DNA from 4 places in the Rhizobium beringeri genome. Region 1 is predicted to be linked to each of the others. Evidence: predicted binding sites of a transcription regulator. Region 1 holds the regulator's gene; each other region holds the start of a gene.
The links. The regulator LexA, encoded in region 1, represses DNA repair genes until DNA is damaged. The targets are predictions, from matches to a motif close to TGTTCNNNNTGTGTTCNG.
Positions count from the first base shown of each region.

Region 2: a site for LexA is predicted at 1,320-1,337, ahead of ELH03_RS01305 (ATP-dependent helicase). Genes of this name have one in related genera too.
Region 3: a site for LexA is predicted at 2,297-2,314, ahead of ELH03_RS34340 (ImuA family protein). Genes of this name have one in related genera too.
Region 4: a site for LexA is predicted at 2,466-2,483, ahead of ELH03_RS38005 (ImuA family protein). Genes of this name have one in related genera too.

Region 1 is NZ_SILG01000001.1:1,700,705-1,705,078, forward strand. It holds gene ELH03_RS08715 (ComEC/Rec2 family competence protein) at 1-652, shown strand, start outside; gene lexA (transcriptional repressor LexA) at 633-1,352, opposite strand; gene ELH03_RS08725 (VOC family protein) at 1,551-2,447, shown strand; gene kdsA (3-deoxy-8-phosphooctulonate synthase) at 2,444-3,289, shown strand; gene eno (phosphopyruvate hydratase) at 3,535-4,374, shown strand, end outside.
Region 2 is NZ_SILG01000001.1:245,185-249,558, reverse strand. It holds gene ELH03_RS01325 (hypothetical protein) at 136-399, opposite strand; gene ELH03_RS01315 (BON domain-containing protein) at 572-832, opposite strand; gene ELH03_RS01310 (hypothetical protein) at 1,011-1,277, shown strand; gene ELH03_RS01305 (ATP-dependent helicase) at 1,385-3,445, shown strand; gene ELH03_RS01300 (enoyl-CoA hydratase/isomerase family protein) at 3,457-4,374, opposite strand, start outside.
Region 3 is NZ_SILG01000006.1:32,422-36,795, forward strand. It holds gene dinB (DNA polymerase IV) at 1-1,051, opposite strand, end outside; partial or broken gene ELH03_RS34335 (SOS response-associated peptidase family protein) at 1,310-2,082, opposite strand; gene ELH03_RS34340 (ImuA family protein) at 2,375-3,133, shown strand; gene ELH03_RS34345 (Y-family DNA polymerase) at 3,048-4,374, shown strand, end outside.
Region 4 is NZ_SILG01000001.1:4,294,151-4,298,524, forward strand. It holds gene ELH03_RS21355 (error-prone DNA polymerase) at 1-49, opposite strand, end outside; gene ELH03_RS21360 (Y-family DNA polymerase) at 46-1,461, opposite strand; gene ELH03_RS38005 (ImuA family protein) at 1,502-2,446, opposite strand; gene ELH03_RS21365 (metallopeptidase family protein) at 2,608-3,045, shown strand; gene ELH03_RS21370 (DUF1737 domain-containing protein) at 3,128-3,334, opposite strand; gene ELH03_RS21375 (HpcH/HpaI aldolase/citrate lyase family protein) at 3,334-4,254, opposite strand.

The DNA of each region.
Region 1 (4,374 bases):
GACGCTCATCCTGCTGCTTCTGCCGGCTCCCCGGCCGCCGGATCTGGTGATTTCGGAGGATGGTGGTCTCGTCGCAATCGTCGAGGCGGCGGCCATGGCGTCCAACCGTGAAAGACCGCCGGATTTCATCTTCGACCAGTGGCAGAGAGCGCTGGTCCTGCCGACGCATCACCCGCCGAAGATGCTGGAGGGTCCTGCTATCCCGCCGGAGGGAGAAGACCGCCGCGTCAGGCTTTCCCGCGATCAGCAGAACGAAGCAAGGTCGGCGATGCGGGCGGCTGCAGCTGGTGGTGAAGCAAACCGCTTTTCCTGCGTCAAGAAGGCCTGGTGCACATCAAGGCTTGGCAATGGTCATGTGGTTGCTGTCATCGATAACGCCGCCTATCTCGGTCCGGCATGCGATGCGGCCGATATCGTCGTGACGTCGGTCCGACTGCGCTTCAACAGCTGCCGCTCAGGGGCGACGCTCTTCACCGGCGAAACGCTGCGCAGGACCGGTTCCGTCGAGTTGCGCTTCGCCGACGCCGGCCTGGAGGTCGCAACCGCATTCGATGCATTGTCGCGGCCGTGGATGCGGCATCGCGCCTATGATTGGCGCAGCAACAGTTTTGCCGAATCCGGACTGCCTGATGTCAGTGATAGCGGCGAATGAGGCCGACGAGCTTGCCCTGAACCTTGACGCGATCCGGCCCGAAAATCCGGGTCTCGTAGGCCGGGTTGGCCGCTTCCAGTGCGATCGAGGCGCCCTTGCGGCGGAAGCGCTTGAGTGTCGCTTCCTCGTCGTCGACGAGAGCAACGACGATGTCGCCAGGGCTTGCGGTGCTGCCGTTGCGAATGATCACGGTGTCGCCGTCGAAAATGCCGGCGTCGATCATCGAATCGCCTTTGACCTCCAGCGCATAATGTTCACCGGAACCGAGCATGTCGGCAGGAACGACGATGTCGTGGGTGTTGTTCTGGATCGCCGAGATCGGAACGCCGGCGGCGATACGGCCCATGACCGGCACGGAGACCGAGTTGCCGTTGTCGGCGACGGGTTTTGCGGGAGCAGGATTAGCGACCGGCTGCGGCTTGCCAAGGCTGCCCTCGATGACGCTCGGCGAAAAGCCGCGCCGGGGCTGAATGCTGGGGCTGTAGGCTTCCGGAAGCTTGATGACCTCGAGCGCGCGGGCGCGATTCGGTAGGCGGCGAATGAAGCCACGTTCCTCGAGCGCCGTAATCAGCCGGTGAATCCCGGACTTGGAGGCGAGGTCCAGGGCATCCTTCATTTCGTCGAAAGATGGCGGAACGCCGGATTCCTTCATGCGCTCATGAATGAAAAGGAGAAGCTCCTGTTGTTTGCGCGTGAGCATCGACGTTGTGACCTCGTGATTGAAACAAATCCAGAACAGACACTATATGTTCCATATGTGTTCCGCAAGTAGCTAAATTTCCGTAAAACTTGGTGCCAACTCGTTGAGATTTTTATTTTCATTCGCCGGATTGGGACACATCTCTTGCATTGAGGGGCGCGCCGTCGCACATCTCTTGCCGTTTCCAGGAGGGATATCATGAACGAGCATTCCGCCAAACCGCACCCGCTGGATCATGTCGTGCTGCCCGTCGTCAATATCGATCTGGCGCGCGAGAGGCTCGGCAAGCTCGGCTTCACCGTTGCCGCCGATGCACGCCATCGCTTCGGAACGGAAAACGCCTGCGTCTTTTTTGCTGACAAGACCTATCTGGAACCGCTGGGGATTGCGAGTGTCGAGGAGAGCGAGGCATCGGCGCGCCTAGGCAATGTCTTCACCGCCCGCAACCGGGCCTTCCGCTTCCGCTGCGGCGAGGAGGGACTTTCGGGGCTTGCCTTCGGTAGTAAGGATGCCAGCATCGATCATCAGAACTTCGTCGGCAACGGATCGAGCGCCGGCGAGATGCTGCAGTTCACCCGGCCGATGACGATGCCGGACGGTTCCGAGAGCATTGCCGGTTTCAAGCTGGCCTTTGCCGGCGACTTGCGCGCGCCCGATCTCTTCCTTTTCAGCGTCGAGCGCGTCAATCCGCTGCCGGCCGACCGCGGCGCGCTGGAAACGCATGCCAATGGCGTCACCGGCATTGCCGAGATCGCGCTCTGCGCGCCTGATGCCGCCGCTTTCGCCGCCTTCGTCGGCCTTGCCGTGGCGCAAGCGGCAGTCGAGAAAACCGGTTTCGGCGTCAATGTCGCGGCGTCGAACGTGAAAATCAGCCTGATGACGCCGGAAGGGCTGGAAGCCTATTTCGAGATCGCAGGCTCATCCGCCGATCGCGGCCTGCGTGGCCGGGCAATCCTCTTCATTGTCGCTGATCTTGCCGTGACAGAAGCGCATTTGGCTGCTAACGGGGTGACATACACGCGCAAGAACAATCGCATTCTGGTGAAGCCCGCGCCCGGGCAGGGCACGCTCTTCGCCTTCGAGGAGACACGATGAGCACTGAGACGAATTCCGAAGTCAAGATCGGCGAAGGCCAAGGCCAGGTCACCTTTTCCAATACCGGCCGCCTGTCGCTGATTGCCGGTCCCTGCCAGATGGAGAGCCGCGACCACGCCTTTATGGTTGCCGGTACGCTGAAAGAGCTTTGCGGAAAGCTCGGCATCGGCCTCGTCTACAAGAGCTCCTTCGACAAGGCGAACCGCACCTCGCTCTCGGCTGAACGCGGCATCGGAATCGAAAAGGGCATGGAGGTCTTTGCCGACCTCAAGAAGGAATTCGGCTTTCCTGTCCTGACCGACGTTCATACCGCCGAGCAATGCGCCGAGGTGGCAAAGGTCGTCGACGTCCTGCAGATCCCGGCCTTCCTTTGCCGACAGACCGACCTTCTCATCGCCGCCGCCAAGACCGGCCGCGTCGTCAATGTCAAGAAGGGCCAGTTCCTCGCTCCCTGGGACATGAAGAACGTCCTGAGGAAGCTCAATGCCAGCGGCAATCCGAACGTGCTGCTGTGCGAGCGCGGCGCCTCCTTCGGTTATAATACGCTGGTTTCCGACATGCGTTCGCTGCCGATCATGGCGGCTATGGGCGCGCCCGTTATCTTCGATGCCACCCATTCCGTGGCGCAGCCGGGCGGGCAGGGCGATTCCTCCGGCGGTCAGCGGGAATTCGTGGAAACACTGGCGCGCGCAGCAGTGGCTGCCGGTATTGCCGGCGTCTTCGTCGAAACCCACCAGGACCCCGACAATGCACCTTCGGACGGCCCCAACATGGTCTATCTCAAGGACATGCCGCGGCTGCTTGAAAAGCTGCTTGCCTTCGATGCGGTCGCCAAGGCTTGACGTTCAACAGCCTGACATGATCGTGCTATAGGCATGTCGCGAAAAAGTGTGCAGCGGTTTTGCGACAACGACATGCGGAAAGCCAAAGACCTAAAGCGTGGCAAGCGAATCTGAAAGATCGCGACGCGCTTTAGGCGAGATCCGAACGCTGGTTCGAAGGCTGGAAATTGCAGCATTGTAATTTGCACGCCTTCGACTAAGACAGGTTTCGAACCGACTTATCACCCACCGAGCAGGAAGAACCCATGACTGCAATCACCGATATCATTGCCCGCGAGATTCTCGATAGCCGTGGCAACCCCACCGTCGAAGTCGATGTCTATCTCGAAGATGGCAGCATGGGCCGCGCGGCCGTTCCCTCGGGCGCCTCGACGGGTGCGCATGAGGCGGTCGAGCTGCGCGACGGCGGCAAGCGCTACCTGGGCAAGGGTGTCGAAAAAGCGGTGGAAGCCGCCAACACCGAGATCTTCGACGCGATCGGTGGCATCGACGCCGAGAACCAGATCCAGATCGACAACATCATGATCGAGCTGGACGGCACGCCGAACAAGTCGCGCCTCGGCGCCAACGCCATCCTCGGCGTGTCGCTCGCCGTCGCCAAGGCTGCCGCCCAGGCGTCCGGCCTGCCGCTCTACCGTTATGTCGGCGGCGCTTCCGCCAGCCTGCTGCCGGTACCGATGATGAACATCATCAACGGCGGCGCCCATGCCGACAATCCGATCGATTTCCAGGAGTTCATGATCCTGCCGGTCGGCGCCGATTCGATCGCCGAAGCCGTGCGCATGGGGTCGGAAGTCTTCCATACGCTGCGCAAGGAACTTGCCGCGCAGGGCCATAACACCAATGTCGGCGACGAAGGCGGTTTCGCACCGGGTCTGAAGAGCGCTTCGGAAGCCCTCGACTTCATCGTCAAGTCGATCGAGAAAGCCGGCTACAAGCCGGGCGAGGACATCTACCTCGGCCTCGACTGCGCCTCAACCGAATTCTTCAAGGACGGCAAATACGTTCTCGAAGGTGAAGGCCGCACGCTGGAATCGGGCGCCATGGCCGAATATCTGGCCGAACTCGCCGCCAAGTATCCGATC
Region 2 (4,374 bases), 1.5 Mb from region 1:
CCGGGTTTTGGGGCAACAGGCGTTGCGTCTGGTACAGGTGTATTCATAGAAGATGCCCAGCCATCATGATGATGGTTAGAGGCTCGTACCCTCTGCGGAAACGCAGGCGAGCCTCGTCCGAGCAAAGCGGATGTTTCAGCAGTCCGCGCCACCCTCATTCTCCACTTCGATATAACCGACACCAATGATCGTGCCATCCGCCGCGCGGATGAAGGACGGCAAATACTGAGGATCTGCCGGCGTGCAGGCGACGGTCCCGGTATATTCGTTGAGGGCGATCTGGTCCTTCGGCAAAGCGGAATAATTCGTGCCGGTTTCCAGCGAGGCATGGGCGGAGCCGGCAAAGACACCGTAACCCACTATCAAGGTCGTTGCCCAGAGGCGAGGAAGCAACTGCATGAGAGTCTCCAGCGTTTAGGTCCGGCCTTTCAACACGCGAGAGAGCATTTTGGTTCCCTTCATGCATCGCAAAGACATGCGCGCGAGAGCCGGCGCAGCGTTTCCTTCGCCGGCCTTTTATTTGATGCATGTCGTTGTCCCAAAACCGCTGCACACTTTTAGGCGACATGCATTAGCGTCGCAGCAGGCGGCTGCGCACATAGCCTCGGCCGACGACGCTCTCGGCAATCTCGACCGCCCGCTCGACATCACTCCGCCGGCGCACGACACCTTCCAGGATGAGATAGGAACCCGATATGCTGACGGTGATTTCGCCGGCTTCGATATCACCGGCCGCATGAAGAGCGCTTTCCACCGAGGCGCGCGTCGCCGCATCGCTGTGGCCCTGGCGGCCGGGCTCTTCATGCCCCGTGAATGCTGGAAAGCCGAGCACCGTGAACGTTTCCTGATGTTGGTTGATGTCAGTTAACGCCGCCGCGAGGCATTTCGTTGCGTCCCGCCAAACATGAAGGGCCTCTTCGGCAGAGATGCCTGCGCCGTGGCATGGGCTACCCTTGGCGAAAGGCGCCGCGGCTTCCATATCTGGCTGCAGTCGAAAAAGGATGACGATGATGAAAGCGCTTCTGCCCGCCTTGTTTGCCGGGGCATTGCTTGCCGGCTGCTCCTCGGCCGATAGGCCGGCGCTGGAACCCATTCCTGGCAGCATTACTTATGGCGGCCAGCCGCGAACGAAGCTTACCAAGTCGCCGATCGGCAGCGCCGTCTACAACCAGTTCTACAACGGGACCGGCCAGCGCGTGGAGGAAACCTATATTCTCCAGCCGGACCGCAGCCTGAAGCTGGTGCGGCGCGAGATCGGCCCGGATTTCCCCGACTGAAGCTTCCCTCGCGCGCCGCGGCGCTTGACAGAGGCGACAATCGCGAACATTCAAGGAACATCTAATCTTTTCGCAGTGATTCTGCGGGAGCCCAACCGGACGGCTGGATGTACCTCGAAAAGCTCAATCCGCAGCAGCGCATGGCCGTCGAGCACGGCACGCTCATCGACGGCAACCATATTGCCGGGCCGCTGCTGGTCATTGCCGGTGCCGGCTCCGGCAAGACGAATACCTTGGCGCATCGGGTCGCCCATCTCATCGTCAAAGGCGCCGATCCCCGCCGCATCCTGCTGATGACCTTCTCGCGCCGGGCAGCCGCCGAGATGGCGCGACGCGTCGAGCGCATCTGCCGCGATGTGCTTGGCTCGAATGCCGGCGTCATGGCGGATGCGCTTTCCTGGTCCGGCACCTTCCACGGCATCGGCGCGCGGCTGTTGCGCGATTATGCCCAACAGATCGGCCTCGATCCCGATTTCACCATCCACGACCGCGAAGACAGCGCCGATCTGATGAACCTGATCCGGCACGACCTTGGTTTCTCGAAGACGGAAAGCCGCTTCCCCACAAAGGGCACCTGTCTTGCCATTTATTCAAGGGCGGTGAATTCGCAAACCGCGCTCGACCTCGTGCTGCGCGACGTCTTTCCCTGGTGCGCGGCGTGGGAGAAGCAGCTGCGCGAGCTATTCGCCAGCTATGTCGAGGCCAAGCAGAGCCAGAACGTGCTCGATTACGACGATCTGCTGCTCTACTGGGCCCAGATGGTCGGCGAAGCGATGATTGCCGAGGATATCGGCAGCCGCTTCGACCATGTGCTCGTCGACGAATATCAGGACACCAACCGGCTGCAGGCCTCGATCTTGCTGGCGCTGAAGCCCGGCGGCCAGGGGCTGACCGTCGTCGGCGACGATGCGCAGTCGATCTATTCCTTCCGCGCCGCAACGGTGCGCAATATCCTCGATTTTCCCGCCGCCTTCAGCCCGGCCGCCAATATCGTCACGCTCGACCGCAACTACCGTTCGACGCAGCCGATCCTCGCCGCCGCCAACGCCGTCATCGATCTCGCCTCGGAGCGCTTCACCAAGAACCTCTGGACCGAGCGGCAATCGTCCGAGCGGCCCCGCCTCGTCACGGTGCGCGATGAGGCCGAGCAGGCGCGCTACGTCGCCGACATGGTGCTCGACAACCGCGAGGAAGGCCTCACCCTCAAGCAGCAGGCCGTGCTCTTCCGCGCCTCGCATCACAGCGGGCCGCTGGAGGTTGAGCTGACCCGGCGCAACATCCCCTTCGTCAAATTCGGCGGGCTGAAGTTTCTCGACAGCGCACATGTGAAGGACATGCTGGCCGCCCTTCGCTTCGCGCAGAACCCGCGCGACCGGGTGGCGGGCTTCCGGCTGATGCAGATCCTGCCGGGCGTTGGGCCGTCGACGGCGCAGAAAACGCTCGACCTGATGGCCGAGGATGCCAGCCCGATTTCTGCTCTCGCTGCCATGCCGGCGCCGCCGCGCTCCGGCGAGGACTGGACAATGTTCGTTTCGATGCTGCAGGAGCTGAAGACCGGCAAGGCCGGCTGGCCGGCGGAAATCGGCCTGGCACGGCAATGGTACGCGCCGCATCTGGAACGGCTTCATGAGGACGCAGCGACGCGGCAGGCCGATCTGCTGCAGCTCGAGCAGATCGCCAGCGGTTATGCCTCGCGCGAGCGCTTTCTGACCGAGCTCACGCTCGATCCGCCGGATGCGACCAGCGACCAGGCGGGCGTGCCGCTTCTCGACGAAGACTATCTCATCCTGTCGACCATCCATTCCGCCAAGGGCCAGGAATGGACGAAGGTCTTCATGCTGAACGTCGTCGACGGCTGCATACCGAGCGATCTCGCCGTCGGCACAACCGCCGAAATCGAAGAGGAACGCCGGCTGCTCTATGTCGCCATGACGCGTGCACGGGATGGTCTCGACCTTGTCGTGCCGCAACGCTTCTTCACCTATGGGCAGAACTCGCAGGGCGACCGGCATGTCTATGCCTCACGCAGCCGCTTCATTCCGGCAACCCTACTGCAGTTCTTCGAGGCCTGCAGCTGGCCGCAGGTGAAATCCGGCAGCGTCGCCCAGCAGCAGGCGCGGCAGGTGCGCATCGATGTCGGCGCCCGCATGCGCGGCATGTGGCGATAACTGGATAGCGTTCAGAGTGAAAGCGGCGGTTCGGCCGGTTTCAGGAAGTGCTCGACCGTTGATGCCTGCACGGCCTCGACTGGCGCCGGCGACCATTGCGGATTGCGGTCCTTGTCGATGACAGCGGCGCGGATACCCTCGAAGAAATCGGGATTATCAAGCATCTGCAGACACGCGCCGAGTTCGCGGCCGAGGCATTCGGCAAGCGAGGCGCTGCGGCGGCCGGCCCTGAGCAGCCGCAAAGCGAGCTTCAGACTGGTCGGTGAACGCGTCAGCATCACCCGGCGCGTCTCGGCGGCGAATTCGCCTTCCTCCCCGGCGAGTGCTGCCAGGATTTCCTCGACGCTGTCGAAACGGAATGCGCGATCGATCACCGCCGCGTTCTGTCGCAGCCGGCTTTCTCCCTGAGGCTCAGAAAGCGCCTGCAAGACGGCATCGACATCGCTGGATGAACTGCCGCGCGGCAGGCTCGAGAGAGCATCGGTCACCTCGCCGAGCCGCGACGAAGCGATCTGAAGGTCGGCAAGCCCAGCGTGGATCGCGTCCGCGGCACCGATATCGAGCCCTGTCAAACCGAGCCATGTTCCCGCTTCGCCGGGCGCGCGCGGCAGCAGCCAGGTGGCGCCGACATCCGGGACATAGCCGATGCCGGTTTCGGGCATGGCCAGCCGCGTGCGCTCGGTGACGATGCGGTGGCGGCCGTGCGACGACAGGCCGACGCCGCCGCCCATGGTGATGCCGTCCATCAGCGCGACATAGGGTTTGGGATAGAAAGCAATCATGTGGTTGAGGCGGAATTCCTCGCGCCAGAAGCTTGCCGCGAGACCGTCGCCGGCGCGGGCGCTTTCATGCAGGACGCGGATATCGCCGCCGGCGCAGAAGCCGCGTTCGCCCTCCCCCATCATCACGACGCTCGCCACCTCGGGATC
Region 3 (4,374 bases), on a different contig from region 1:
GATCGTTGGTCAGCGACGAGAGCGTGACGCCCAGCAGGCGCACGGACAGCTTGAAGGGATAGACGGTTGCCAGAAGTCCGGATGCCGTGTCGAACACGTCAGTAACGCTTGCGAACGGGATTGTGCCAGTCCGACTGCGCGTCGCCTGGGTGAAGTCCGAGTATTTGACCTTCACGGTTACCGTCTTACCGCTAATTCCCTGCGCCTCGCAGTAGCGCCAGACCTTCTCGGCAAGCGGTTTTAGCTCAGCCGTTGCGTGTTCGAGATCATCGATATCCTCGGCGAATGTGTCTTCGGCTCCCACCGATTTGCGGATGCGGTCAGGCCGGACCTGGCGCTCGTCAATGCCACGGGCGATGCCGTAGAAATAGGGTCCCGACTTGCCGAAATGCTCCTGCAGGAAGATGAGCGACTTTGATTTCAGATCGAGCCCGGTCTCAATCCCGTATCTACGCATGCGCTCGGCGGTGGCCGGCCCGACGCCATGGAATTTCTTGACGGGCAAGGTTTCGACAAAGCCTGGTCCATTCTTCGGCGTGATGACCGCCTGGCCATTGGGTTTGTTGAGGTCGCTGGCCATCTTTGCGAGAAATTTGTTGTAGGAGATGCCGGCCGAAGCGTTGAGCCCGGTGACCTGCTTGATCTTTGCGCGGATCTCCAGCGCAATCTCGGTGGCGATTTCCATGCCCTTCAGATTCTCGGTGACATCGAGATAGGCCTCGTCGAGGGATAGCGGCTCGATCAGCGGCGTGTATTCGGCGAAGATTTCGCGGATTTGCTGGGAAACAGCCTTATAGACGTCGAAGCGCGGCGGCACGAAAATCAGGTCGGGGCATTTCCGTTTTGCGGTGACCGACGGCATGGCCGAATGGACACCAAAGGCTCGTGCCTCATAGCTTGCGGCGGCCACCACACCGCGCGCTGCGGATCCGCCGACGGCGAGGGGCTTGCCCCGGAGTCCCGGATTATCGCGCTGCTCGACCGATGCGTAAAAGGCATCCATGTCCACATGGACGATTTTGCGGATCGGTGTTGGCGTCATTTCGTTCATGGCGGTTTTTGCAAGAAAGTTACAGGCTCGGTGTCCTCTTTGCGGGCCTTGCCCGAAACAAAGAGGGAACATAGCAGTCTTCGCGGCGATATCAACACGCGTTTGCCCGCGACGCAGGGCTGCGGATTGATCACTCCTCTTAAGCCCCGCACTTGCTGACAATCTCAAGCAGGCCAAGATCGACAAGTCGGTGAGAGGCTGGGACCATACAAGTGATCACGCCCAGTGTGGATCGAGCTGCTTTAGATCGGTCCAGGCTCAGAATAGGCTCGGCTGGACGACTGGTTCTCCGGCCTTCGTCACGATCGTCGAGCCGTAAGGCTCCCGGGATGTTACGATCAGCGCGTCGTTGGGCAGAAGACGGGCAAGCGCCTTGGCCTCGTCCCATGGCGCACACATCCAGACATCAGTCTCTTCCTTGGTCAGAAGGAGAACCGGCATGGCTTTATCGTGGATAGGCTTCACAAGGTCATTCGCATCCGTCGTCAGAAAACCGTAGAGATCATCGGTCGTCAGTCCGTCGTTGACCTTTCGCACGCTCGTCCATTGCGGCACGTGGACGCCGGCAAAGAACATCAGAGGCTTGCTTTCATCGCGCGCCAACCAGGCGTTTGGGGTCCTGCCGCCCTCTTCCTTGGTGGCTGGATCGGGCTACGCGAAGCTGGTCACAGGAACGAGGCAGCGATGCTCAACACCGAACCAACGCTTCCAGTACGGGAAATTGAGCGTGCGGACATTCGTGGTGCCGCCGTCCACCTCATCACGCAGCTGGGCCTCGAAGTCGACCTCCTTGCCCTTGGCTCGCAGTTTTTCGGCCTTCTTCTCAGCTTCTTTCTTGAGGGCGAATAGCGGGGAGGGCAGACCCTAGCGCGCATGCACCAGCTGTTTTCGACCATCGGCCGTATTGCGCACGATCGGCCCATCTGATCCGGATTCATTTGGTACGCCGGCATGAGATTGATCATGCTCTCGACATCCTGCGCCCACTTGGCGACCCAATCCTTGTCTTCCATGCGGTACAGATTGCACATAGGCAGTGACCGTGAACACTGCGAGCATCGTAACCGATGGAATTGCCAAATGCCAACCGGCGGATAGCAGGTTGCGAATCCGACGAAATTTATTTCCGCTTCGACCAAATCGCCGCAATCGGCCCATGGCCATGTTTCGCAAAGCGAATCTCTTGGTTCCCTAAAGTTGAGAGATAATATTCCTATTCTTGGTTGCTTGACTCTTCGGCGGCATCGGAACAGATAAAGAACATCTGCATTTGAACGACATGAAGTCGAAACTCCAACACGGCCTTCAAGGGACGCGTGAATGATGACTGCTGCCCGCAACAGGGTAATTGCCGATCTAAGAGACCGTATCGCCTCCCTTGAGGGCGGATCGACGAGCAAGGTCGGCTGCCTTGCTTTTGGGGTTTCCGAAATAGACGCGGTGCTTCCAGGCGGGGGTCTCGCCTATGGCGCCTTGCACGAATTCGCGGGTGGCGGATCCGGAACGGTCGATGGTGCGGCCGCGGCCCTCTGCGTGGCAGGGATCGCTGCGCGAACCAAGGGACAGATTCTTTGGTGCATGACGCGTCCAGACCTGTTTTTCCCGGCACTGGCGCAGGCGGGTCTCCATCCCGGTCGCGTGGTCTTTGCCGAAGCCGATAGGGAAGAGGATGTCCTGGCGACCATGGAGGAAGGTCTTGGTTACGGTGGCTTGGGCGCCGTGGTCGGTGAGCTCGTCCGTCTTCCCATAACCGCATCACGCCGGCTTCAGCTTGCGGCCGAGAAGACCGGAACGATGGGGCTGGTCGTGCGACGATGGCGACGGCAGACGGAGGCATCCGATTTTGGCCAGCCGACGGCGTCGACATCAAGGTGGCGCGTCAGCGTACTGCCATCGGAAGAGCTGCCGGTTCCGGGCGTCGGGCGGCCGCGATGGCTCCTGGAGCTGATGAGAGTGAAGGCGGGTGAGTGCGCAGAGTTTATTGTAGGAGCGTGCGATGCCACGGGTCGTATCCATTTATCTTCCGGATCTCGCGATCGACAGGATCAGACGGGCCGACGGCGCGGGAATGCTGTTCGCTGAGCGGCCGCTTGTCGTCGTCGCCAAGAGTGGCTCCAAACGATGGATCGCGGCCGCGGATGACTTAGCCCGATCCGCAGGCCTTCATATTGGCATGCCGGCAGCCAAGGCGCAGGCCATCGTTCAGGGTCTGCAGATGGTCGACGCCGATCCGACCGCAGACGGTGCGGCCCTTGAACGCCTCACGCTCTGGGCGTTGACGCAGTACACGCCGATCGTCGCAATGGATGCGCCCGACGGCATCGTCATGGACACCGAAGGCGCCGATCATCTCCAGGGTGGCGAGGATCTGATGCTGTCCGGCATTGTCAATCGCTTCCGCGCCAAGGGGTTGACCGCGCGGGTTGCGATTGCCGACACCTGGGGTGCGGCCCATGCGCTGGCCAGGGTCAGCAAGCGCGATACCGTGATCGTTGCGCGGGGTGAGACATTACGCTTCGTCGAGCGGCTGCCGATATCATCAATACGGTTGCCCTCCGAAACCGTCATCGGCCTGCGGACCCTCGGGTTTCAGACGATCGGCGAGCTGTCAGCCACAGCACGCGCGCCGCTTGCCCTTCGCTTTGGTCCCGAAATCGGCCGCCGTCTCGACCAAATGTATGGGCGGCTGCCGGAGCCGATCGATCCGATCCGTCCAATGGATGCCATCGAGGTCAGCCGCGCCTTCGCCGAGCCGATCGGCGCGCCCGAGACCATCGCCAAATATGTCTCCCGGCTGGTCGTTGAACTCTGCGAAGCGCTCCAGCAGAAGGGCCTCGGCGTTCGCCGCGCGGATCTTCTCGTCCACAAGGTCGACAACACTCTGCAGGCGATCCGTGCTGGAACCGCGAAGCCCGCACGCAATGTGGCCTGGCTGACAAAGCTCTTCAAGGACCGGATCGAGAAAATCGAGCCGGGCCTCGGGATCGAGAAGCTCTCGCTGGTGGCTGTCATCGCCGAACCGCTCACCGAAGTGCAGAAAGCCTCCTCCCTGATCGAGGAGGAGATCGTTGATATTGCGCCGCTGATCGACGTGATCGGCAATCGCGGGCAGCGTGTCTATCGGATAGTGCCTGTGGCGAGCGACGTGCCCGAGCGCAGCGTCAAGCGCGTGAGTGCGGTTGCCGGGGAGACCGGTTCGTCATGGAGCTTGCACTGGCCTCGACCCGTTCGCATCCTCTCCCGCCCGGATCTCATCGAGGTGATCGCACTGCTGCCGGATCATCCGCCCGTGTCGATGACCTGGCGCGGCAAGCGCCGACGGG
Region 4 (4,374 bases), 2.6 Mb from region 1:
AGAAATTCGTTCTTGTGCCGATCTCGAAGAATGCGCGCGCGGTTGTCATGCGAACACGCCATGCATGAACCAGCGAGGATCAAGCGCCTGACCATAAAAGCCCCGCCGATAGATCCAGAAGCGATGTCCGGTCTCATCCTCGATGCGGAAATAGTCACGCGCCTCGGCGTCATTTCCATCGATCCACCACTCCATCGCAATCCGTTCCGGCCCTTCACTTCTTGCCACCTGATGCTGCATGCGCCGCCAGCGAAAGATCTGCGGCGGACCATCGGGCACTTCGGCAAGTATGGTCTCGACGGGCTCCGGCGTTGCAAAGAGCCGCAGCGGGCGCTCTTCGCGGAAAGGAAGCTGGATGTCCTGCGCTGCCTTCCGCCTGGGAAGGCTGTCCATCACAGGAACCGTGATGACGGCGCGTTCCGGAACATGGCTCTCGCGGAGCTGGAAGCTTTGCAGGCAATCCGCACCAAGTCGGGCCGAGACCCGGTCAACGAAGGCCGAAAGCGAGATCTCTCCCTGACGGTCGCCCTCGAAATCACCCTGCGCCTCGTTGAAGGGATCGTGCCGCAACACATTCAACCGCAGGATCTCGAAACCATAACCGGCATCGAGATCGTCATAGACCGCCTGCAATCGCTCGGAAAAAAGCCCGGCAATGAACTTTGGTTCGCGAAGCGGCTGCGAAGCACCGACGGAGATGCGAAAGACCCTGCCGTCGACGCGGAACAGGACCAGTTCGAACACCCGCCCACCAGCCCCCCGCGCCTCCAGCGACGGCTGCAGCGATAAGGCGACCTGCCTGGTGACGGCAAGGATCTGCTCTTCCGTCCCGATGGGCTCGATCAGACGGCTTTCGGCCGAGAGGCTGGCAACAGGACGCCGAGGCGAGACCGGCTCCTCTTCACGTCCCAGCGCCTGGTCGAGACGCAGAAGCAGCTCCGGGCCGAACCGGCGGGTCAGCGGCGCGCGCGGTGCATCGATGACGTCGCCGATATATTTCAGACCGAGCTTCTTCAGGGCAGCGACGGTTTGTCCTTCCAGCCGCAGGGCTGCGACCGGCAAGGACATCAGCACATGTTCCGTCTCTTCGTCCTCGATCACGCCGCCCTGCCCGAAGCGGGACGCGGCCCAGGAAAGGCCGGGCGACGATGAGACCGCGCCTCGCGCATCGAACCCCATATGGAAAAGCCGCGACAGAACATCCCGAAGAAGCGCCTTTTCACCGCCGAAGAGATGGGCGCAGCCGCTAATGTCGAGAAACAGGCCGTCCTTACCGTCGAACGCCACCAGCGGCGTATAACGGTCGCACCAGTCGGCAATTGCCTCCAGCAACCGCCGGTCGGCCGCCGGATCTTCTTCCGCGACCTCGAGCATTGGGTACATGGCGCGCGCTTCGGCAACGCCCAGCTCTTTCCTCAACCCCAGCCTCTCGGCCAACTCGTCCAGTGCCGTCAGCCGCATGGCATTATTGAGCTTGCCGGAACAGACGATAGGCGGCGTCTCAAGACGCCCTTTCGAACGCCAGGAGAGCCCCCATCGCTTGCGGGCGATGCGGTCCGTTGGCAGATGCGGGAAGCTGAGCGCCAGAATGCGCTGACTGTTCGCCTGGAGGACGAACGAGGTTTGGTTCGGCGATAGGGAGAAATTCGCGTTCATGGGGGTTCCACTCCAGAAGAAAGGAGAGCGGGGCCGGATTGCGGCTCTTCTCCAGTGTGAGACGGAAAATCGGATTGCCGATGCTGCCGGAAAGTTTCGATCCATCCGGCAACGGCCGCAGACCGGACGGGGCCGGTTCGACATGCAGGCGGAAGGCCGCGCTGCTTGCCTCCTCCGCTCCGGCCTGACGGACAAGAAAGATCGGACGGCGGGCAGCATGCGCCCTGAGACTAAGCCTGCGGCTTTCGGTCAGGCCGAAATGGGCGGGATTGCCTCGCACTTCGAAGATGACGGCCGAGAAGGCAGCGCTTTCCACTGCCACCTCCGCCAGCCAGAGCGCCTCGTCCAGCTTGCGCGGCGCCGCATGGAGAAACCGCTCCGGGCTCAACCCGAAATCCCGAAGCCCGGGGGCATAGGGACGACCGGCCTCCAGCGTCCCGACGGCATCGCCGATCCAGAGCAACGGCATAAGCCTGCCGGCATCCACTTCCTGTTTTTGCAGTCGCGCGGCAACAGCCATCGCCAGCCCGCTTGCAGCACCTGCATCACGAGACAGAGCCGAGCGGAATTCGGTGATCGCATCGAGCGGCAAGCCGCCTTCCAGCGCCCCGTCGAGAAATTCCACCCCAAACGGCAGGGGCGGCAGAATGCGCTCCTGGCGGGTCTTACGTCCTTCTGCCAGGGCTTCCTGCTCCGCTGCGGCAAGCGCCGGCGCGGGCCTTCCCTCCAGTCGGGCAATGGTTTCGCGGAGCGCAAAAAGCCGCTCGCGCGCCAAGGCGTGCTGCGCCATGGCGTTCTCCGATCCGTTTTGTTCCTGTTATGTTCTTATAGATTCCAGAGAGCTAATGAAGAGTCAACGGCCATTTTTTATGAATTTATTCCTGCCTTTGATTCCGCACTCGAAAATCGGCGATAAAGGTTCTATATGGGCCCGCAAAGGAAGGAATATTCATGGCCCGCATAGACCAGAGCGATGATTGGCGGGACCGCCATGCGCCGACGATCAGCACCTTCGAGTCGCTGGCCATGGAGGCCTATAGCCATCTGCCGGATGAATTTCGCCAGCTGACGACCAACCTCACGATCGAGATCGAAGATTTCCCCGATGACGACGTTTTCGAGGACATGGCGCTGGAAACCCCTTTCGATCTGCTCGGCCTTTTCGAGGGCAGGGGCATTTCCGAACGTTTCACGCTGGAAACCGGCGAGATGCCGAACCGCATCCGCCTCTACCGTCGCCCCATCCTCGATTACTGGGCTGAGAACGACGAGACGCTCGGCGATATCATCACCCACGTCCTGATCCACGAGATTGGCCACCATTTCGGGCTGAGCGACGATGACATGGAGCGGATCGAGGCAAGCGCCGAGGAAGCCGCCGAGCGCTAGCGCTAAGGACGCTCTATCACTTTCAATCACGCATAATCCTTTCCGAAAATCGATTACGATTTTCGGGGTTATGCGCTGAGCCTCACTGCTCTGAGAGCTTCATCTCAGGATCATAATCCTTGCCTTCGACATGCTTGACGACGGCCTGGCCGCACTGCATCGCGCCGGTTGCGGCGTTGAAGCCATAGGTCGGCGAGCCCTCCAGCAACCAGCCCTTGTTAAGGGCGGCAGTGACCTTGTGGCAGAAGGAAGCATCGTCGGGACCGGTCAGGAAGCGGTAGAGTTTCATCACATCGTCTTTCGTGCTGCAGCCTGGCGGGCTGCGATCAGGCAGGCTTTATGGACCAGACTTTCCGCCTGGACAAGATGCAGTCGCTCGACCATCCGCCCGCCTGCATTGATGACGTTCAGCCCATCGGAGGCAGGATCGGCAAAGGCTGATATGATCGCCTCCGCTTCCGTAATCGCTGCCTGATCCGGGCCGAAATGGCGGTTGGCGGGCTCGATCTGCGCCGGATGGATCAGCATCTTGCCGGCAAAGCCCATCGCCCGGCCCTGCAGGCATTCGGCATCAAAACCCTGTTCGTCCCTGAAATCGTTGAAGACGCTGTCGATCGCATCGAGCCCGTAGGCGCTGACTGCAAGGACGACCTGCATCAGCCACGGCACGAGATAGCTCCGCCCCGGCTCCGGCAGCACGCCGGTTTCCTTGCGCAGGTCGTTGAGCCCGACAACGAGGCAATCGAGCCGCGAGCCCGGCGTGCGCCCGGCTTCGGCGATAACAGCCGCATTCAGGATGCCACGCGGTGTCTCGATCATCGCCCAGATGCGCAGATCTTCCGGTGCATCCGCCTCGGAGAGAAGATCGCCGACCGCCATGACATCCTGCGGTTCGTCGACCTTCGGCAGCAGCACGGCGTCGGGATTGAGTGCGATTACCAGTTCCATGTCCGCCAGGCCGAAATTGGTCGACAGGTCATTGATGCGGATGATCCGTTCCTTGCCTTCGAGCGGCCGAGCCGAAAAGAAATTCCTCAGATTTTCCCGCGCTTCCGCCTTCCTTTCCGGCGCCACGGAATCCTCGAGATCGAAGATCACCGCATCGCAATCAACCGCATGGGTTTTTTCGAGGGCGCGGGGATTGATGGCAGGCACGCTCAGCACCGAACGGCGCAGGCGGACGGAGCGGGTCGCGGGGTTTCGGCTCATGGCGAATTAGTGCCAAGCTTTGACAGTCGAAGCAAGCATCCCACCCCAGAACATCCAGCAGAACAACAAAAAGCCACGCTTGCCTTGCAGAGAGGAAAGAGAAGGACCACATTCCTTTCC